Regions from separate parts of the Peribacillus sp. FSL H8-0477 genome, predicted to be linked through region 2. Evidence: riboswitches for the same ligand, from Rfam matches in the RefSeq annotation. Region 2 holds a riboswitch; each other region holds the start of a gene.

Evidence for each region. Region 2 has a riboswitch for S-adenosylmethionine ahead of MHI18_RS02930 (cyclase family protein). Riboswitches for the same ligand answer to the same signal wherever they lie in the genome.
Region 1: linked by a shared signal. The riboswitch ahead of sfnG (dimethylsulfone monooxygenase SfnG) and the one ahead of MHI18_RS02930 (cyclase family protein) in region 2 are both predicted to bind S-adenosylmethionine.
Region 3: linked by a shared signal. The riboswitch ahead of MHI18_RS15495 (helix-turn-helix domain-containing protein) and the one ahead of MHI18_RS02930 (cyclase family protein) in region 2 are both predicted to bind S-adenosylmethionine.

The regions. Positions count from the first base shown of each region.
Region 1 is NZ_JBBODE010000002.1:1,154,777-1,162,280, reverse strand. It holds gene hxlB (6-phospho-3-hexuloisomerase) at 1-134, opposite strand, end outside; gene hxlA (3-hexulose-6-phosphate synthase) at 131-775, opposite strand; gene MHI18_RS17380 (winged helix-turn-helix transcriptional regulator) at 905-1,270, opposite strand; gene MHI18_RS17375 (hypothetical protein) at 1,402-1,845, opposite strand; gene MHI18_RS17370 (DUF3100 domain-containing protein) at 1,842-2,660, opposite strand; gene sfnG (dimethylsulfone monooxygenase SfnG) at 2,877-3,959, opposite strand; SAM riboswitch class I at 4,060-4,161, opposite strand; gene MHI18_RS17360 (cold-shock protein) at 4,352-4,552, opposite strand; gene MHI18_RS17355 (hypothetical protein) at 5,051-5,932, shown strand; gene MHI18_RS17350 (CAP domain-containing protein) at 6,109-7,239, shown strand; gene MHI18_RS17345 (hypothetical protein) at 7,276-7,452, opposite strand.
Region 2 is NZ_JBBODE010000001.1:551,582-559,085, forward strand. It holds gene MHI18_RS02915 (DUF421 domain-containing protein) at 1-112, shown strand, start outside; gene MHI18_RS02920 (CPBP family intramembrane glutamic endopeptidase) at 202-930, shown strand; gene MHI18_RS02925 (5-methyltetrahydropteroyltriglutamate--homocysteine S-methyltransferase) at 972-2,078, opposite strand; gene MHI18_RS02930 (cyclase family protein) at 2,100-2,837, opposite strand; SAM riboswitch class I at 2,926-3,027, opposite strand; gene MHI18_RS02935 (ATP-binding protein) at 3,104-4,357, opposite strand; gene MHI18_RS02940 (hypothetical protein) at 4,546-5,007, shown strand; gene MHI18_RS02945 (esterase/lipase family protein) at 5,414-7,003, shown strand; gene MHI18_RS02950 (SDR family oxidoreductase) at 7,017-7,504, opposite strand, start outside.
Region 3 is NZ_JBBODE010000002.1:761,463-768,966, reverse strand. It holds gene MHI18_RS15510 (ABC transporter ATP-binding protein) at 1-89, shown strand, start outside; gene MHI18_RS15505 (hypothetical protein) at 151-393, opposite strand; gene fumC (class II fumarate hydratase) at 446-1,828, opposite strand; SAM riboswitch class I at 2,767-2,878, shown strand; gene MHI18_RS15495 (helix-turn-helix domain-containing protein) at 2,962-3,525, shown strand; partial or broken gene MHI18_RS15490 (IS3 family transposase) at 3,519-4,352, shown strand; gene metC (cystathionine beta-lyase) at 4,493-5,674, shown strand; gene MHI18_RS15480 (ABC transporter ATP-binding protein) at 5,733-6,434, opposite strand; gene MHI18_RS15475 (ABC transporter permease) at 6,434-7,504, opposite strand, start outside.

The DNA.
Region 1 (7,504 bases), on a different contig from region 2:
CCAGCACCAGCTACAAAGACTTTTTCTGCCCTCAGGACTGCATTGACAAGTTGATCTAACTCATCAGCAGAAACCTTAGCCAAAGTCTGCTCAAGTTCATTTACAATCACTTTGGTGTAATCAACTGTGTTCATGCTTTAACGGAAGCCTGCTTCACCATTTGCTGCATTTGAGCAGCTACCGCTTTTTTATCATCCACACCCGTAATACCGCCGCCTACAATCACTAAATCTGGCTCAGCAGCAAGTACTTCAGCCAAGGTATCAAGTTTAATTCCACCTGCTACAGCAGTCTTAGCGTGTTTTACAACTTTTTTAATGGTGCGAAGCTGTTCAAATGAATTTTCACCTTCTGCTTGAAGGTCATAACCAGTATGAACACAAATATAATCGACTCCAAGTGCATCAATTTCTTGTGCACGTTGTGCGATGTCTTTTACATTTATCATATCAATTAAAATCTTACTGCCATGTTTTTTTGCTTCTTCCACAGCTCCAGTAATAGTTGCATCATCTGTAGCCCCTAATATTGTAACAATATCAGCTCCTGCTTCTGATGCTTTCATTACCTCATAGCCGCCTGCATCCATCACTTTTAAATCAGCAAGTACTTTTAATGAAGGAAAAGCAGTTTTCATTTCTTTAACCGCTCTTAGTCCTTCATTAATAATGACTGGTGTTCCAATTTCTACGATATCAATAAATTCAGCAACCTCTTCCACGATTTTAATTGCTTCTTCTGTATTTACAAGATCTATTGCTAATTGTAATTCCAATCTATTCACTCCCCTTATGGATTTTATCTTTCATGTTGTTAATGTCATTCTAAATCAATATACAAGTGATGAGAAGTACGCACTTTTTCCGCATATAGTGCGAAAAAGTATACTAAGCAAAAATAATATCTAATGACTTTCTAATATTTCAACCACTTTGTCAACGGAAGTAGTGTCCATATACTCTTTACCCCAATTATACATCGCTTCCAAAATAGGCATTAACGTTTCACCGCGCTCAGTTAGTGAATATTCAACCTTTGGAGGGACAACAGGATAAACCTCCCGATGAAGGATTAAATCATCTTCTAGTTCGCGCAATTGGCTGGCAAGCATCCGCTGAGTAATACCAGGTATCATTTTTTTTAATTCGCCAAAGCGCTTGGTGCCTTCTCTTCCCAAATGCCACAGGATAAGCATTTTCCACTTGCCTCCAATGATCGACAAGGTCAATTCTTTTTCACAATTAAACGTTTTTCCATATAAATGTCCCAACTCTTCACCCCAATTATTCTCTGCGTTAATTGAGTAAAGTATACACGTTAGTTGAAATCATGTACAGGAAGACGAGTTGGTTTATCCCTTTTCCTATCTTTCTTCTTAACAGCAAATTTCTTTCGTAACTATTAATGGAATTTTCCTGTTAGTTTAAAGGTAATTTCAGCAAAAATGGTTGCAAATAAGAAGGTACCTGTATAAACAACCAGTGAGATGACCACAATTCTCCAGCCCAGCTTCTTAAATTCTTGAATATCCTTGCCAAAAGAGAGACCAGCATAAGCGAGAATTGGTGTGGCAAGCGCCATAAATTCAATCTTTCCAGTTGCTTGAGCCAACGATTCATGCCCTGGAAAAATTGGGGATGTAACCAATAAAGCCAGCAGCGAAATCCAGACAACTGCTGGCAGCTTCAGCGGTAAGAAGGTTGTAATAGCCAGTCCAGCAGCAGTAACGGCAATCACGATAAGCATACCTGCGAGTGCATCCTGCGGAGGTATTCCATACCCTACCCAGTTACCCAATAAGGCGATTATACCAATGATAAAAATGATTCCTATTTTTTGTTTCATATTGATTTCCCCTCACTCTTCGCTGTTGGTTTACTTTTGCTCCATCTTCCCAAAATCGGTTCAAACTTATCGTAGAGTTTAGCTGTAACAGGAAGAGAGAAAAAGATACATACATACGTCCCAATGATGATGGTCATAATATTAGCTGCACCTGCAAATAAGGCAATTTGTTCTGCATCTTTTGGGAATACAACAGCTAGTGCCCCAGTCGCAGCAGCCATCATGCTTCCTGAACCGACACCCGCTCCCATGGCTAAGGAAATCGGATGAAAGATCCCAAGGTTTCCTAGGAATCCAGCCAGTAAGGCTAAATAGATGGAACCAAATAATGTCCCACAAACATAGACACCAAGCGCTCCTCTTGATTCCGGCGAATCAGCACCATATTTTTCAGCAATAATAGCAAGATTGGGTTCACGATCAATAGAAAAGGTGGCGCCAATCGCTTCGCGTTTCATCCCAATTAAAAGGGCGATCGGCAAGCCTACAGCAATAGTTCCGAGGAAATGTCCCATTTCCTGAAACAACAAAGGCAGACCGGCATCCGCAAGTTGAGATAAAGACGGACCCATCATCGTCCCTAATTTAGCCACAAATAATAAGAAAGCAATTTCTAAGACATAGGCAGCCCTCTTCATTTCCTGTTTCTTTAGCAGCTTTAACGACGGCCAGCTGATAATGGCTCCGAGTACCATAGCATAAAGCATCGGAAATAATGCCAATACCCCTATTCCAAGATCAAACTTATGTATGCCTATATATTCTGTAAGTACAACTAGCATGAAAACAATAGCGTGTATCTTCATATTTTTCATTACCCATTACCCCCTTCTATTTTTGTTATAAAACGACGATTCGAGCATTCCTCCTCCAATAAAATATTTTATAAAGATAGTAATTAAAAATGTAAACAATGACAATGTTTAAATTTTACAAATAGACTGTAAATTCTGATAAATAAGAGGCGTATAGAGGGTTTCAGCTACTAAAAAAAAATCCATATCCCAATGGGGTATGGATGGAAGAATGGTTTAAACGAGAGATACTGTTAGTGCTGCTTCTTTTTTGCGGACTAAGGGGATTACATCTTGCCCGAAGCGTTCTAAGTCTTCTTCGTAATGGAAATAACCGGTTAATACTAAATCTATACCTAGTTTCTTAAGTTCAATAATACGATCCGCTACTTGCTCAGCCGTGCCAATCAATCCTGTTTTAAATCCATCGTTATATTGAACGAGATCTTCGAGCGTTGACTCCGCCCACATGCCGTCTTTATCCTTGGTTGACTGCCCTGCACCCTTCACGCTGTTTTTAAAGCCTTCAACGGCCTTTGAATCTCCATGACTTATAATGTCTCGCAGCAATTCAATTGCCTCTTCTTCCGTATCTCTCACGATTACAAAGCCATTTGCAGCAAACTTAACCTCTCGTCCCTCTTTTGCTGCCCTCGCTTTCACATCATCTATCTGCTTTTTAAATCCTTCAAGTGTATTACCGTTCATAAAATAATAATCCGATACTCTTGCAGCCATTGCTCTTGCTGCTTCTGAATTTCCTCCTTGAAAGATAGGAATACCGTCTCTCTCTTTTGGTTTTGGTTTAAAAGGAGCTTGATTGATTCGGTAAAAATCACCTTTATATGTTGTTTCTTCTTCTTTCCAAAGTGAACGAAGAACATCGATAAACTCTTCAGAACGGCGGTATCGTTCATCATGATCAAGCCAGTGCTCACCATAACCTGTAAATTCCTTTTTAAACCACCCGCTGACGATATTAACCGCTGCCCGTCCGTTACTTACATGATCGAGTGTTGCCAGCATCTTCGCATATACTGCAGGATGCCATAATCCTGGATGAACAGCCGATATAAGGTGCAGTTTTTCCGTGACACTTGCTAAAGCAGACGCTAGTGTAATGGCTTCTAGTTGATTTTCTGCGCCATAACTTGCTATAAAACGTGTTTGCAATAATGCATATTCAAAACCATTTTTCTCTGCTATTTGTGCATAACGCTTATTCGCTTCAAAACTCCAGTCCGTTCTTTGCGGCAGCCTTGATATGACTAATCCCCCGCTTACGTTTGGTACCCAATAGGCAAATTTCAGTTGTGTCATACTCCTTTTCCTCCTTTTAATTCGTAATCGTACAGAAAACAACAAAAAGCCCTCCTCAATGAGAAGGGCAAAGTACAAAGAAACTATCACGTACCACCACATCTCATCTTCAGGACACCACGGTCCTTCTGAATTTGGCACCGTACACTTGCCGGTTGCCGAGGCTTCACAGGGTCAGTCCCTCCGCCTCTCTTGATAAGATTATTATTAAATTCTTTATAAACTTACACGTATACATTATAGATGTCAATAAAGAAATGAAATATTCCGACTTTTCTGATCGAATTTATAACTTTTCTCCTATCTTTGCCCATCTCGTCAAGGAATAAGTGTTTTTATACACAAAAAAACAGGCTCTATAAATAGAGCCTGTTCTATATGATGGATCAATATTATGCTTTTTGAACGTTAGAAGCTTGGGGTCCACGTTGACCTTGTTCTACTTCAAAAGTAACTTCTTGACCTTCGTCTAAAGATTTGAAACCTTCGCTTTGGATAGCTGAGAAATGTACGAATACATCGTCTCCGTTTTCGCGTTCGATGAAGCCGAATCCTTTTTCTGCGTTAAACCATTTTACTTTACCTTGTTCCATTTTTGTTGCCTCCTAGTGCGTTTTACACACAATGTATTACTATTCTTGCTCTAAGTTACATATCGAGACGAAAAGTAAAAACTTTTTGTAATCGTAGTACCGAACAAAAATAATTCTTATTTAGAATAACAGGAAAATACCCAAAAAGCAAATCAAATAAATGAAAATAATTATAAAGTCCTGTCATTTTTTATTTCTTCTTATATAATACAGGCAAAGGTAATTATAATCTTATAGAAGATACTAAGACAATCTATGAAAATTGCTTAACTCTACAGCGTTTCGTTCGAAGTTAAGGGGAAAAATACATTTCGACAAGCAGAAGAAATAAGGAAAGAACCATGACGAAGATTGACGAAAAACTTATTATATTGTGGAGATAATCTTTACTAAAATAAAAAAAGATAAAAAGGAAAAAAATACACTATCTTATTTCTGAAACACTCTTTATAATAAACAAATGAATTAGCAAAATAAAGTAATTTCTGGGAGGATATCATGTATAACTGGATTGGAAGCAAGCCGACTTTTTCACAAAAATCGTTGATCAGTCAGTTTGAACCACTATTGCTTGAAGCTGAAAAATACTGCCTTCATTCTGATGAGGTAATATTAAAAGCAATTGAAGCGGAATTTGTGAAGAACGAAACTAAAGTCTATGGCCTGTTAATCCTAACAAGTCGGTATTTTGCTTTTCTTGGGCTGAATGAATATTTTAGATACAGTCTTGAAGAACTGTTGGACTACCGTTTGGATACAGATATTCACAATAAAGACAATTGGAATTTATCATTCCTTACAAATTGCGGGCATTTAAACTATGAAAATATTAATAAAAATGAGGATTCAAAAGAATTTCTTGATGCGCTGGAAATGAAATTTGCGCATCCTGAATATACAATACAAACAACGGTCACACATGATTTTAAATACTTGCTGACCGCTGAACGGTTACATGATTATCATATTAAAAACATCCAAGTCACCCCTTTCTTGCTTAAACGGGATAACATGGGAATGAGTAAAAACGGAATAAGAATGCTGCAGGAGCTGCATCCAACTGCTAAGTTTATTTCCGAAGGATACTACGAGGATGAACAAAAAGCTGGAAACTTTATTACGATAGATCAAGATATTCTATTGTATGAATATAATAATAAAACACGTAGTGCTGCTCTCATTAAAAAGTGGCCGCTTACCTTCTTCGATGGAATGCCAGTGAATCATGGCAGTATGGAAACAGAAATAGTAGATCCTTCCGGTAAGTTAGTCATCAGTGACAACGGAAGGTTCTGTGAAACTCTCCTGAATAAAATGGGCATTACCTTGACTAAACAACAAAAAAAATGGCATAAACTCTTCAGCTTCAAAATCAGCTGATTTTAAAAGAGGATGACACCGAACGGCCAACGTTCTAGTGTCACCCTCTTTTTTTACTTAATTTACTAGAGACCCAATGTTTCATTTATTTATTAAAAAAAGATAAAATAGTTTGATACAACTTCATAAATGGATATAACTATACACGTTTCTATATAAAGTTAGGAGGAGAATATTTGGAACGTTTGATAAAATTAATCATTGTATGCCTTATTCTAGCTGGTGTCTGGAATTTGTACGGCGACCATTTAAAGAACGGCAATTATCAAGCTGCCTATATAGATGCTAAGACTGATATTATATCTATCAAAGAAAATCCTACTGTCATCTCAACTTTTGAACGATTACAAACTGGATTATCTACATTGATTGATAAATTGGATCAAAAAATGGACCCTGATTCGAAGTTCGAGTCAAAGTCAGTGGAAAAACCTGATTTATCCTCACCAACTACTCAATCATTCTCTGTTTATAACATCGAAATTGGTGATTCAAAAGAAAAAGTTGAGAAACAGGTTGGGAAGGCTAAACGGGCGTCTATTAACGAATATGGTGTGAAATGGCACACTTATCATACTGATTATCAAAATTTCTTTATGGCCGCCTACAACGATGCAGGGAAGGTCGCTGGGCTGTATACTAATCAGGACCTAATTACGTCTAAATCTGGAATTACCCTGAACAGTTCTAAAAATGAAGCACTTAAGCTTCTTGGTGAACCACTTACGTCTATGCGAAAAGGTATTGTTACTTATCAGATGCAAGACACGCAGGAATCTACCCTCTTCAAACTCGATGACAACTATATTACTATTTTTTACGATAAACATGAAAACGATCGCGTTACTGCGATTCAAATCATATCTGCAGAACTTGAAAAGCAAAAAAAGACATTCTATCCTGAACCGAATGATGAACTTAAAGAAGGATTTGAATATCAATTATTTGATTTGACCAATGCTGCTCGAGTCACCCATGGCCTTAACTTCCTAACATGGAATGAAGTCGTTAAGGACACTGCTCGTAAGCACAGTGCTGATATGGCTAAGAATAATTACTTTAACCATACTAACCTCAGAGGTGAGTCTCCCTTTGACCGAATGAAAGCTGACAACATCCGCTTTAGCACAGCTGGGGAAAACCTAGCTACTGGACAGCTCAGTAGTATCTTTGCACATGAGGGCCTAATGAACTCACTTGGCCACCGGGAAAACATCCTGCAGAAGGACTTCAGAGAATTAGGCGTCGGTGTTGACTTCAGTTCAGACAAACGACCCTATTATACCGAAAATTTTGTAACTAAATAATAAAAAGTTGTACCTGTTTTTACAGGTACAACTTTTTTATTTGTCTTTCATTATCGCATAGGCTCTAATCATTGATGCAATAAACATAGTGACTGAACCGCCAAGCAGCATATAAATAAATGTATTTTTTGTAATCATGTCCAGAGGATAAAGCAGCCCCCCAACAATCAACAAGGCACCAATTCCTGAAATTATCCAGCTAAGTTTTTTCAAAATTATCATTCCTTTATTATACTCATACTACTAATTGTATCAAACCAGCGGA
Region 2 (7,504 bases):
TGAAGTATGGCTAAAAAAGAACCTCGAATTAACCTACCAAACGTCAGTTAGTGAGATTTTATTGGCCACTATTGATATAGATGAAAAGATAACCGTTTATTTGTATACATAGTTGTTTATTTTCTATCGTGAAAGGTTAAATTTTAACTCCGCCGAATATATACATATATAGTATAGATTCCAATGGGAGCTGATATTCATTTGGCCGCTAAACGTATTTGGTTAAAAATAATCGGGTTGGAAATTCTTTTGATGTTTTTTTATATGGTAAATGGAGCTTTTGTTTCGATTATGAATCCAACACATCCAGTCTTACAATTTATCGGACTGATCCCCCTAGCCATCGGCGTTTTTCTCTATTTACTTTTCAAGAAAAAATGGGATGTTTATTTCTTTAAGCGTTTCTTTCCTTTATCCAAACAGTACATACCGTTAGTACTTGTTTTACTAATCATTGTCGTTGGAAACAAAGGGCTGGATACCTCTTCTTTCGCTAATTTATTCTTTATGTTTCTCATGCAGCTGTTTATTGTAGCCTTCATCGAAGAAACATTTTTCCGAGGTTTCATGCTCAAATTGGTTCTTCCAAAAGGTAAGGCTATCGCCGTTTTACTTACAAGCTTTCTCTTTGGCATTACCCATTCCATCCAGCTGTTTGGAGGGCAATCTATAGAGGACACCATTTTGCAAATTATCTATGCCTTTATAGTCGGACTTGTTCTGTCCTTACTTATTGTTACGGGTCATTCCATCCTTGTTACGATTGCATTCCATGGATTTAATAATTTTTTAAATTTCATGGGAAATACGGAAAGTCATAATATTTTTGCCTATCTCATTTTAATCATCCTCATAGGCTATTCATTCTTTCTATGGAACCTAATGACTAAACCTGTCGATACCCGGAAGGATCAGTTCTTCTTGGGCTAATACAGAAAAAAAAGCACCGCTTGTGCGATGCTCTTCAACTACTATTCGTTCCATACCTCTTTTGATACATTGACGATGAATTTCAGCTTTTCCCATTGCTGTTCTTCTGTCAGTTTATTTCCATGATGGGTTGAAGCAAATCCGCATTGCGGGCTTAAACATAATTGTTCATGCGGTACATATTGTGCCGCTTCTTTAATGCGCGATTTGATGACGTCTATATCTTCTAGTTCACCATGTTTTGAGGTAACCACGCCCAAAACAACTTGAGCACCTCCATTTGGAATATGTGTTAATGGTTTAAAATCACCTGAACGATCGTCATCATATTCTAAGAAGAATCCATCTACTTTCTCTTTGGCCAGAAGGGTCGGTGCAATAAGCTCATAGCTGCCGCCAAATCGATAGGTAGATTGATAATTCCCACGACATAAATGGGTGGTTACCACTAGATCATCCGGCTTATCTTCTAAAACTCCATTAATAACCCTTAGTGCTAAATCGGTTAAATATTCTCTGGAATACTTTCCGTTCTGATAGGTTACCTCTGGAGAAGAAAGCCCCGCAATGTACACATCATCAAATTGTAAATACCGCACACCATTATCATAAAAAGCTTGTAACGCAGCTTGATAAGTTTTGATAATATCGTTGGCGTAATCCTCAATGTCTGGGTATATCGCTTCATTACGGGTTCCGTTGGTAAATAACTGATTCGGGCTTGGTATGGTTTGTTTAGCGGCAGCACGGCCGGCAACAATTTCATTGAAGATAATAAAATCTTTAATAAATGGGTGAGTTGGGTTAAAGGAGACTTTCCCTATATTTCGTAAAGAGTATTTTTCCGTTTCTACTCCCTTGAATTGTAGTCCTGTTTCAGGTACAAAGCCCTCTATACCGTTTAAATGCTCTAAGAAATCAAAATGCCACCATGTACGTCTAAACTCTCCATCGGTTACAACTTCTAATCCAACCTCAATCTGTTTATCGACCACTCGTTTAATTTCCTTTGTTTCTATTTCACGTAATTGTTCGAGTGTTAATCTGCCTTCTTTATATTCTTTTCTTGCTTTTTTTAATGACTCCGGACGTAATAGACTTCCGACGTGATCTGCTTTAAACGGTGCTTTTGTTAGTGTGATAGACATGTTGAGTTCCTTCTTTCTATTCTAGGGTAGGATAGCAAATGATCGAACTGGGAAGCCGGATGCTTTTTCTGGTTTCGGTACAATATTAAAAATAACTGCACCTTTTGCCGGCACTTTATCTAAGTTTGTCAGCAATTCAATTTGATAGGTATCTTGTTCAAGTACATAGTATTCAGCTAATAGAGAGCCATTTTTTTGATAGTCAATACTGGCATCCGTATCGAACGTTTCATGACCAATCGCTTTAATTTGTCTCTCTTGGAATAAGAATTCTAATGCTTCTACTGACCATCCAGGTGTGTGGTTATTTCCCTGTTCATCTTTGTTTTCAAATGCCTCTTGATTTGGCCAACGCTTACTCCGATCTGTCCTCAAAGCGACAAATGTACCTCCGTCAATCGTTCCATGCTCTGCTTCGAATGCCAAAATATCAGCAGTATGTAAAGCGAAATCAGGATTCTCAGCGGATTCCTTTGACTTATCAATGACAACAAGCGGGAGGACCAATTCTTTAAGTGTTAATTCTTCAAGGAAGCGTGTGTCCCGAACAAAATGAATAGGGGCATCTATGTGAGTGCCATATTGCCCAGCAAATGAAAAGTTTTGGGCGAAAAATCCATCATCATGATTGAAAAGAGTACTTATTTTTGCTTCATCAAACGAGGCAAAATGTGGTGAACCCGGTCCAAACGTATGTGTGAGGTCAATCCACTGTTTTTGTTTAATTAAATCAAACGCCTTACTCAATTCATTCGTCATTTTACCCCTCCAGACTTTTTTAAAAAAGGGACAAAGAAAAAACCCCTACCTGAAAAAAAGAAGAGGTTCTCAGCCAAAAGGCTGTCTCTTCTTATCTTCAAGCTTACGCTACTAGAATTAGCACAGTACTTACAATAAGTCTGCTGCTGAGGCTTCAAAGGGCTAGTCCCTCCACCTCTCTTGATAAGAAAGTGACTATTAAGTTAGTGAATAGGTATACTTTACAACTGCTCATTCAAACTGTCAAGATTATTCTGAAAACAAAATTAATTATTGATTGGGAATGTAATCGTAAATGTGGTTCCTTTTCCAAGCTTACTCTCTACACTAATGGATCCTCTCATCGCATGGATGAGCTGGTACGTAATGGTCAAACCAATACCTGTCCCTTTTTCTTTTGTTGTATAAAAAGGGGTTCCTATATTCTTTAACTGACTTTCCGTCATCCCTTTTCCTGTATCTTGAATTTCAATGAATACGAAACCACCACCGTCATACAACTTCACGTACAGTAAACCACCCATATCCATTGATTCAATTCCATTTTTGATAATATTAATTAAGACCTGTTTAACTTCTCCTCTATTTCCTTGAATGTAGAGGTTTTCTTGTAGTTCAGATCTAATATCTATATCGAGTATTGTTGAAAAAGAAGTCATGAGTTCAATCGCTTTTTTCACTTCAATAGAAAGATTTAATAGCGTTTTCTCTTCATTGTGTGGTTTTGCTAAAGATAAATAATCATTAATAATCCCTTGAGCATGATCCAATTCATCAATCGCGATGGTTATATAATTTTTCTGTGTTTTGGTACTTGCTTCATCTTCATTTAATAGCTGTAAAAATCCGCGGACAGAGGTCATTGGATTTCGAACTTCATGCGCTACAGAAGCCGCCAGCTGACTGATTACGTTTAATTTTTCGGCACGCTGTAGTTCTAAATCGATGGTTCGTTTTTGTTGAACATTCTCAATAGTATAGATACCCATTAATAAACAAATCCAAGAAATAAAAAAATAAAACAGTAAAAATGGAATTTGATTAAATTCCTTTGTATTTAAATAAATCATAACTAATGTAAAGGCCATTATCCAGAATACAGAACTAGACACCACAATTTTATGTTTCATTTGAAGGGCTTCATATCTGTTCATATAATATAGTAAAACAAGAGTTGCTATCGAATAACAAATTAACACATGATAAAATCCTTCTCCACCAATAAAGAACCGAAAGATTAATAACGTGAAAAACGTAAGTAAACCTGGTATTAATCCACCGTAAAAAAAGGCAATAATAAATGGCACTATTCTAAAATCATATATATACCCCTCTGAAAATCGAACGGGAAAAGACATGGTTAATACAACCATAAGTAATAGAATAAGGGTCAATTTAATATCCAAGCCATTTTTATACGGTTTAGTACGATCATTAAAAAATAATTGATAAACAAAAATAGGAAAGAGGACAATTAATATTTGGGTTAACACATAAATAAGTTCAACATCTTTAAACAAGTGGCCCTCCCCCATACTACTTACACTTACTTGTCTGAAAATTAAAATAATCCATTTTTTAGGAACACATAGGTATTATAGCATACCATCCTGCTGTGATGCAGTTTAATACTCTTTAGTGTCCGTGGACCCTTCTGAATCCTATTCATATACTGTATTATTTCGCTCACTAACAGGAGGAATCATCTATGGCAATTGAGCAAGGACTACCCGTCCCATCGATTTGGGGAATTGACGCATCTATGGCTGGCAGACCGATTGTCCGAGGAGAGTTTATTATCAATTCAATCACTGACAATCAGATTGTCGGCACGTCTAATTTCCGAGGCACACTGCTCCCTTTTAACGGCACGTGGGATAAAACATCCAATCAGATTACCTTTAATACGCCTTATGCAACATTTGCCGGCAAGCTGTCTTTATTCGAGGACCCATCTATCGGAGTCCGGCATTATATTTTAACTGGCCCCTTTTTAATGAAGGCACCCTCATTACAAGCAGGCGAATATGGTAATTGGATTGCAACCACAGATGTCAGCTATAGCCAGCTTTCCGCAAATGATCAAATAAGTCAAAATACGAATGCCCTGCCTCCTGTTGGTGTATTTTTAACATCAGATATTCTTTACCTATCAAATAGATTCCCCTAACCAATCCTCTCCCGAAGGCTGCCGAGAAAGGCTCGGCAGTCTTTTCATTGTGACGAACCCTCACTACTCAGATCCAAGATCTCCTTACTCAATACCCTTTTGCACAGTAAATCTTTTGACGTGCACAGGTTTGGCCTCATTTTGCACAGCTTTCACCCCCATTTGCACAGTAAATGGGCTGCTTTGCACACTTTTCCCTCCGTTCTGCACAGAACCATTGCCGTGATCCCTCAGTCCTGAACCTCACTCTATCTCTAGCACCATATCAAATTTATAATCCGGTCAGTATAGCCTGTTTTCTCAAATTCTTTGCTAGCCTTATTCTCTCATTTTAGAGAAATTTAAAGGATTTACTTGTTTGTCATTTGAATTAACACTGAGAGTCATAGAATAAGGAGGAATGTTAATGAAAAGAATGTGGTTCCGACTGTTTATGGTTACTTTATTTTTGTCATTATGTTTGTTTATGAGTTTACCAGCCAAAACGTCAGCTGAAGTCATTCAGCCCTACGGCAAACTAAAACCTCCAAGTGAGAGTTTCACACCTGGAGATTGGTTTCTAGGAAGTACACCGCCAAATTATAACTCTAGTAAACCGCCGATTGTTTTTGTTCAAGGAAAAAACGGGTCTTCAACAAGCTGGTACGGTGAAACCGAATACCATGGTGTGAATGATATGTATACAAAAGCATACGAAGCAGGCTATCAAACGGTTTTTGTTCAGCTTTATGATGCTGCAGGAAATGGGTCTTCCAATCAATACAAAAACGGAAAACTATTAGCTGCCAAACTCGCTCAAATCAATGCCCACTTTGGCGGTAAAAAAGTGAATATCATCGCTCATAGTAAAGGCGGTCCAGATACACAAGCTGCTCTTGTTTCTTATGGTGCGCACCAATATGTTGGACGAGTTATCACGCTTGCCTCACCGCATCATGGTTCTAATTTAGCTGATTTGGCTTATAGCTGGTACGCTGGCTGGCTCGGTTCTCTACTAGGAGCAAATGATGAAGGTACCTATTCCTTACAAATTGGCCAGATGGCTGAATTTCGCTCAGCGATAGACAATCATGTGAATTCTAGAAAGAACAAATACTATACACTAACCGGCACCAACCAAGGACCAGCGTTTTCCGCTCTATCATTTGGCGGACTGTATCTCTCTTCCTATGGTGATAATGACGGGCTCGTCAATGTTTGGAGTTCAAAATTACCATACGGCACCCATCTATTTACTGATTCCAACTATGATCATGACAATATTCGTACAGGCTCCGCCGTTTTTTCAAGAATTGAACCCTTTTTGCGGAATTCATCTACTTCGGGCATTGCTAGTTTAAGTGAACAGCCTGTTGAAGAAGAAAACATCTCAACCCTGCACACTCAACGTGTTCACGGCGGACCCTTACAAACCAATAAATGGATTGAACAATCTATTTCTCTAAATGAAGACACTGCTCATGGCGATATCACACTCTATACGTCAAGCCCCTATGTGGAAACTGAATTAATTTCTCCATCAGGAGTCACTTACCCTCATTTCCTAGTTTCGCAAGCTTCAAAAGGTGAAACCTCTTTCCTAGCTGGTGCGTATGTTCATACGTTAAGACAAACGAATATGGAAGCTGGTGAATGGGTTGTTCGAATGAAGACAAAAGCCAAGCAGGATGCCTATTTACTTACTGCAAAAATCGATGATAAAGAGCCCCTTATACTTGAAATGCCCGGAAAAGTGAAACAGAAAGACGCACAATTTATCCTCAAATCACCGGTAAAAGGAAGCCCAAGCACCCCATTAACATTTGATGTTCACCTTACTAACGAACAAGGAGTTGAAGTAAAAAATCCCGCTGCCATTAACAAAGTAAATACAGAAACTTATTTTGGCACACTGCCGAACGTCCCAGTATCCGGTATGTATAACCTAACCATCGATGTAAAAGCTGGTCCAACGGTTACCCGTACAATTATTCGTTCTGTTTATATTGAGAAATAACGAAGGGCTGTCCTTATTTGAGGACAGCCTTATTTAACATTTTCTTTACGATTGTCTCCCACAATTGCCAGGAAACCCTTTCTTTAAGCCAAATCGTCAGCTTTACTCCCTTACCAATTGGATACCTAAAACGAGGGTTTTTCTTCCGGACAATTGCTGCAATGGTTTTGGCTATTTCCAGTGGATCGCCGTATGTTTCTGCACTACTTTCTGTGTAGGCTTTCAACTTTCTCATTTCTGCAGCATATGGTGAGTCAGGTCGCTGAGACATTTCGGTTACTTGCTTCCCGCTTGACCATATATTCGTTTGAAACGAGCCAGGCTCAAGTAATACAACCTTTACACCAAACGCGTTCATTTCTAATCGTAAACACTCACTCCATCCTTCAACGGCATATTTCGAAGCCGCATAGGGAGATAAACCCGGAAAACCCATCCTTCCGCTAATGCTGCTCATATTTATGATGGTGCCGCTTTTTTGTCTCCGCATCAACGGAAGCA
Region 3 (7,504 bases), on a different contig from region 2:
AGAAAGTTAAACTAGCCTTAGATATGAACAAAGCTCATTTCTTCGATAAAGAAACCGAAGTACGAATTCGTACTATGAAAGAACAATAATTTACAAAGAAAAGGCTATCGAGATCCACTCGATAGCCTTTATTCATCTTATAATGCTGGGTTATTCCTTCACAAGTATAATTTCATCATGTCCACAACTTGGGCATTTCATTAGATGAGGACACTGACCGTCAGCAAGACTACGCATAAACCCATCATTTTGTTTTAAGGTATCCGTATCCATATAAGCACTGTATTCATCATCATAATCCATACTCTTACCTTTATCATCCATTTCAGTGTTGCATTCTGAACAAAGAACATTAATTTTTCTTAATCCATTACATAACGGACAAAGTGCCATTGCAATTGCTCCTTAGAAGCTTGACCCCCTTAAATCAGAAGGGCTTTGCTTATTATTTATTGACCATTGTCTGCGGGTCGACCCATTGATCAAATTGCTCTTCAGTAAGATAATTTAACTTCAAGGCTGCAGCTTTCAAGGTTGAGGCATCTTTGAAGGCTAGTTTTGCAATTTCAGCTGCTTTTTCATAACCGATATATGGGTTTAACGCAGTCACCAGCATTAAGGATTGATCAAGATTTTCCTTTATTTTTTCTTCATTTGCTTCAATTCCTTTAGCTGCATGTTCGTTGAAGGAAATAATGCCTTCACTTAATAGCTTCACAGATTGCAGGAAATTATAGATAATAACTGGTTTAAAAACATTCAATTCAAAATTACCTTGGCTTGCAGCTACCGATACAGCTGTATCATTCCCAAAAACTTGAACAGCAATCATCGTTAACGCTTCACTTTGAGTTGGATTTACCTTCCCAGGCATAATGGAACTTCCAGGCTCATTGGCAGGAATAGTAATTTCGCCAATTCCGCTTCTTGGTCCGCTTGCCAGCCATCTAACATCGTTTGCAATCTTCATTAAATCCGCTGCAAGTGCTTTTAATGCACCGTGTGCATAGACTAGTTCATCATGGCTTGTTAATGCATGGAATTTATTATCTGCTGTTTCAAATGAATGACCTGTATCGGCAGCTATTTGTTTTGCTGCCAATGCTGGAAACTCAGCCTTCGTATTAATTCCCGTACCCACTGCTGTTCCACCCAGTGCCAAATCTAATAGGTAACGGCTGCTTTCTTCAACCATTCTCAGATCTTTATCAAGCATCGCTTTCCATCCTGAAATTTCTTGACCCAATGTTAATGGAGTAGCATCCTGAAGATGAGTACGTCCAATCTTGACAATATCCCAGAATTCCTCTTCTTTGGCTGCAAAGGTCAACCGAAGCTCTTTAATAGCCGGAATTAATTGATCTGCAACTTCCATATAAGCGGCAATATGCATCGCAGTTGGGAATGTATCATTCGAGCTTTGTGCTTTATTAACATCATCATTTGGATGAAGGGTCTCGTCACTACCTTTTTCCTTCAACCATTCGTTCCCTTTATTTGCAATCACTTCATTAACATTCATATTACTCTGTGTTCCGCTGCCTGTCTGCCAGACCACTAGTGGAAAATGTTCATCAAGCGTTCCTTCCATAATTTCACCACAGATTTGTACAATCGCTTTCATTTTTGATTCTGATAAATCACCTAACTCATAATTCACTTTTGCTGCAGCCTGCTTCACATAGGCAAAGGCTCGAATTAGTTCAAGCGGCATTTTCTCATTACCAATTTTAAAGTTATTCCGGCTTCTTTCTGTTTGTGCACCCCAATATTTATCGAACGGTACTTGAACTTCCCCCATTGTATCTTTCTCGATTCTATATTTCATCGTTTCTCCTCCTGATTACAAGCTTTTACTTAAGCTCTCTTTTGTTTAAAGATAGTCATCTTCCCTTTGTTTTTAATTAATCCCCATTAATATAAAACGCCTTCATTAGTATTGTACAAACTTTAAACTTTTAAAAGCAAGGAATACGGTGGGTAACTTTGGATATAACTGCTAAAAATAGGCGAGAAAGAAAAAAAGACAGCCTCAGCTGCCTTTCAGACTGTAGACAAACTCGGGTGAAAACCGAGTTTGTCTATTTTTTATGGTTTGTATAACATGAACATTGATTTCCACTCTAAGCACTCGCTTTCCGCGGGCGGTCGGTGAGCCTCCTCGGCTTTCGCCTGCGGGGTCTCACCTAGACACGCTTTTCCCGCAGGAGTCTCCTACCTTCCGTTCCAATCAACTTTGTTTTACCTTTTAGATATCCTCGAGTCACTTTGTTTAAAAATAGAAGGATTACAACTTAGGCTAGTGCCACCTAACCATTTGATTCGCAAAATGAAGGCGGCCATTGACTTCACTTTCATTTATGACTTGGTGAAGGATATGTATTCAGAGGTAGACGCCAAAGTATTTCTATAGGAAATCGGAATTTTTAATTCCAATCTCCTTTTGTCTACAAACAAACTGAAAGACAGCCTCTGCTGCCTTTTTACCTGTTTATGAAGCTTTGTGAAAAATGGTGTAGCAAAAAAAATAGCCGAGTGTCATAACACTTGCAATTGCCAATGTTACACTTAATTCTTCCATCTTATTTCCTCCATCCTTAGACCCTATTACTACCAAAATACCATATAGACTGAGTAAGCTGAGTACATATTCTTTACTATTTATTGACAAGTAAGTGACATAATCATGAACACAGATATACTAATCAAGCCGTTGACATGAACCCTGTAATATAGTAAGATTCAAAAAAATAGAATACTCTGAATTTCTTATCCAGAGAGGTCGAGGGAATGGCCCTATGACACCTCAGCAACCATCAATGCAACCCATTGAAAAGGTGCTAACTCCAGCAAGCTTGTATGGCTTGGCAGATAAGAAGATGACTTAACAATAAAAGTCTTCTTCTTATGAAGTGCACCCCAAAAGTTAGAGTCATAATCTAACTTTTGGGGTGTTTTAGTATGGCTAAATATAGCGATGAGTTTAAGTTGATGATTGTGAGAGAGTATCTGAATGGTCCACTTGGCTTCAAACTACTTGTTCGTAAATACGAGATAAAATCACCTACGCAATTAAGAAATTGGGTAAATATATACAAGAACCAAGGCGCAGTTGGACTTTCTAGAAAGAAAACCAATGAATTTTACTCTGTTCAATTCAAGCTTGATGTACTAAGCTTTATGAAAAGGACAGGCGCTTCTTACACTGAAACGGCTCTTCACTTCGGGTTGACCAATCCACCTTTGATTGCTTCGTGGAAAGGAAAACTCCTTGAGAGTGGTGTGGAAGGCCTACTTAAACCGAAAGGACGGCCAGCCATGTCAGACAAAGCGAAGAACAATCAAAGAAGAAAACAGCCTGTAAAAGAGATGACCGTTGAACAGAAACTCAAAAGGGAAAATGAACTTCTGCGTTTGGAGAACGAGTACCTAAAAAAGTTGCGCGCTTTTCAGATGGATCCGGACGGTTATCTCGAAAAGCACAAGCAGCGCTATCATACGAACTCAAAGAAGAATTCCGACTGAAGGATGTACTTCAGTTCATAGGTATTCCCGAATCTTCTTATCATTACCATGTGAAAAAAATGAAGCAAGAAAACCCTCATCAAGAAGTAGAAGAAATCATTCAAGCTATTTTTGAAGAGCATAATGGCAACTATGGGTATCGCAGGATTCGTTTAGCGTTAAAGAACCAGGGACTCCTAGTGAATCATAAGAAAGTACTACGCATCATGAGAAAGCTTGGATTGAAAGGGGATAAGTTCACCCGTAAATCACGTCGATTTAGTTCGTACAAAGGAACAATTGGCACGGTAGCGAAGAACAGAATCCATCGCCGGTTTAAGACCCCTATTCCCTATCAAAAACTCACCACCGACATCACAGAATTCAAGTGTGCGGATGGAGGTAAACTCTACCTCAGTCCGATTTTGGATATGTATAATGGTGAAATTCTTTCATATGGGATGAGTATGCATCCGACACTGGACTTTGTACTAGAGCCTTTGAAGGAAACTCTTCGAGTAGTAAAAGAGGCAAGATACCGAACGACCATCCATTCAGATCAAGGCTGGCATTATCAGCATAGAAAATGGGTCCATACATTGAAAAAACATAACGTGTTCCAAAGCATGTCCCGAAAGGGAAACTGCTTAGATAACTCGCCTATGGAGAACTTCTTCGGATTATTAAAGCAAGAAATGTATTATGGTGAACCACTTCGCACGTACGAGGAACTGAAACGGACTATCGAGTCCTACATTTATTATTATAATAACCAACGCATTAAACAGAAATTGGCTGGAATGAGTCCGGTACAATACCGTCTTCAAACCAACCAATTGGCTGCGTAATATAAAACTCTAACTTTTAGGGGTCACATCATTAGAGGACTTTTTTTGTTTGCCTCTTTTTGAGTCGATCATACTTTTTATCTGGGCGTCGTACAGCGGCCTAAACAGAATTCCCCCCAATATAAAAAGGAGGTTCGACCATGACAAAACAATCTTTTAGTTTTGAAACACAATTACTTCACAATCAGCATAAAATTGATCCTGAAACAGGAGCTGTTAATGTACCGATTCATCTTTCTTCTACCTTTCATCAGTTTGCGATTGATCAGTTTGGCAAGTACGACTATAGTCGCAGTGGGAATCCTACCCGTGAAGCATTAGAAGATATTATCGCTGACCTTGAAGAAGGAACAAATGGATTTGCCTTCGCCTCTGGCATGGCTGCCATTTCCACAGCTTTTCTTCTGCTGTCTGCCGGTGACCACGTTATTGTTTCTGAGGATGTTTATGGGGGAACGTATCGAATGGTAACGAGCGTCTTAACCCGTTTTAATATCGAACATACCTTTGTAGACATGACGAATATCTCCGCGGTGGAAGCAGCGATACAATCTAATACAAAAGCAATATATATTGAAACACCATCTAATCCACTGCTTAAAGTGACCGATATAAAAGCCCTCAGCACACTTGCGAAGCAAGTTGGAGCGTTAACCTACGTGGATAATACATTCTTAACGCCTGCCCTTCAAAAACCGTTAACCCTGGGAGCAGATATCGTCCTCCATAGTGCCACAAAGTTCTTATCCGGCCACAGTGATGCAGTTGCCGGTCTCGCTGTCGTCAAAGATGCAAAACTTGCGGAGCAGCTTGGATTTTTGCAAAACTCTTTTGGTGCAATCCTAGGTGTTCAAGATGCATGGTTGGTTATGCGGGGGATTAAAACTTTACATGTCAGGATTCAACATTCTCAAAAATCTGCTCAACGACTTGCGGAATGGTTAGAAGCACACCATCTTGTTAAAACCGTCCATTATCCAGGTCTCGTTAATCATCCAGATTATCGATTGCAGCAAGTTCAAGCTTCAGGAGCCGGCGCTGTCCTTTCTTTCGAACTTGTGGATGAAGAATTGCTCGGGTCCTTTGTGGAATCTGTAAAGCTCCCTGTATTTGCTGTTAGCTTAGGTGCAGTAGAATCGATTCTGTCCTATCCCGCAAAAATGTCTCACGCTGCTATTCCAAAAGATGAGAGGGAAAAGCGTGGAATAACCGATTCTCTGCTCCGTCTATCCGTTGGGCTTGAAAGTGCAGATGATTTAATTAAAGATTTTTCGGAAGCACTTGAAGCATGTAAAGTACAACTTAGTGCTGGTGCATTATAGAACAGTTGATACAAAAACGAACACTATCCAGTGGATAGTGTTCGTTTTGTTCTTATCATTATTTAGTTACGCTGGGTTGGTGGTTTTCGACTAGTGTCAATAGACCATCTTCCATACGGTAAATACGATCACAATAACCTAGCATCCGTTCATCATGTGTAACCATGATTGCGGCTTTATTTCTTGCTTTGACTTCTTTTGAAATCAGCTGTACGACTTCATGTGCACGATTTGAATCAAGGCTCGCCGTTGGTTCATCAGCTAGAATGATACTAGAGTTATTCATGAAGGCACGCGCAATTGCGGCACGCTGACGTTCCCCGCCGGATAATTCATTCGGGAAATTGTTTAATTTAGCACCTAATCCTAATTCCGTTAATAATTCTTTAGCAAATGCTTTGTCTGCAGTACTGACAGAGCCTGACATTCTTTTTACGACGAGCAGCTGATCAAGAATCGTTAAGTACGGAATTAGGTTTGATGTTTGTAAGATAAAACCAATTTCTTTTAAACGAACGTTTGCTAGTTGTTTTTCTGACAAGCTGGCAATATCTGTTCCATTGATGATCACTTCTCCTGCAGATGCGTGTAAAAGTGCACCCGCAATGGATAATAAGGTGCTTTTACCAGATCCAGAGGGTCCAATGATAGCAACAAATTCCCCTTGTTCAATGGTTAACGAGACGTTATCCATTGCTTTTACTTCGTCATTACCTTCTTTATATACTTTTGATACGTTTTTCAATAGTAGTCCAGTCATTATTCTACCCTCCCAAGTGCGGTCAGCGGATCGATTTTTGTAATTTTACGGACTGAAAATAGTGAGCTCAGAACACTAATGACGAGTAATGCTGCCCCAAAAATAATCACAAGGGTTACGTCTAAATCAAACGGCATTCCTTCTGGCATGATGGCGGCTGTTGCATACGTTAATGCAATACCGATTAACACACTAACTAACGATAAGATAAACACTTGCGCTACGATGGCTTTTGCAATAAAGCCATTGCTTGCTCCAATTGCTTTCATTACACCAAATTGATTTGTTTTTTGTATCGTTAAGACATAGAAGAATACGGCAATGATAAAGGCTGAAATGACAATTAAGAAGGCAAGCATCATATAGATTGTTCCTGTCTCTTCTTGATATCCAGGCATCCCATTAACTGCTTGACCTTTTGTCGCTGTTTCAATACCACCAAGGTTTTTGTCTAATTCCGCAGCTTCAATATCTGGTCCTTGCAGAACAAAAGCATTCACTACATCTTCTATTCCATTATTGGCACCTGGGGCAGCAAAGCTATATAAACGCCAGTGATCCAAGGTCGTAAATAATACGGGTAAATGATTATACGTTTCGTTTTCTACAAATCCGATTATTTGGAATGTCTCGGTAGACCCATCTAAAGTGAGCGTATCACCAATCGTATATCCATCCTCTTTTAAGGTATCATTAGCCAGAACACCCAACTGGTTTTCTTCATCTAAAGGTTTTCCTTCGATAAGTTTCGGCTCTAGGAAAGATCCCGGAGAGATTCCCAGAATGGCAACATCTGTTTTATCTTGCCCTTCATCGCTGCCTTCTTTTAAGATGGCTCCCATAGCAGAACCAAATGGAGCTACCTCTTCAACATTCGCTTGATCTTTTAAATCCGAACTGATTGACTCTGATAGCATGGACTTACTGAATGAAGAACTAGACCCTTCTTCGAAAACGACATAATCAGCATCCATATTCTTAATGGTCGCTGCACTCAGTGTTGATAGACCGTTTCCTAAACCGGAAAGAATAAATACAAGCCAAGCCACTAATACAATGATAAAACCAAT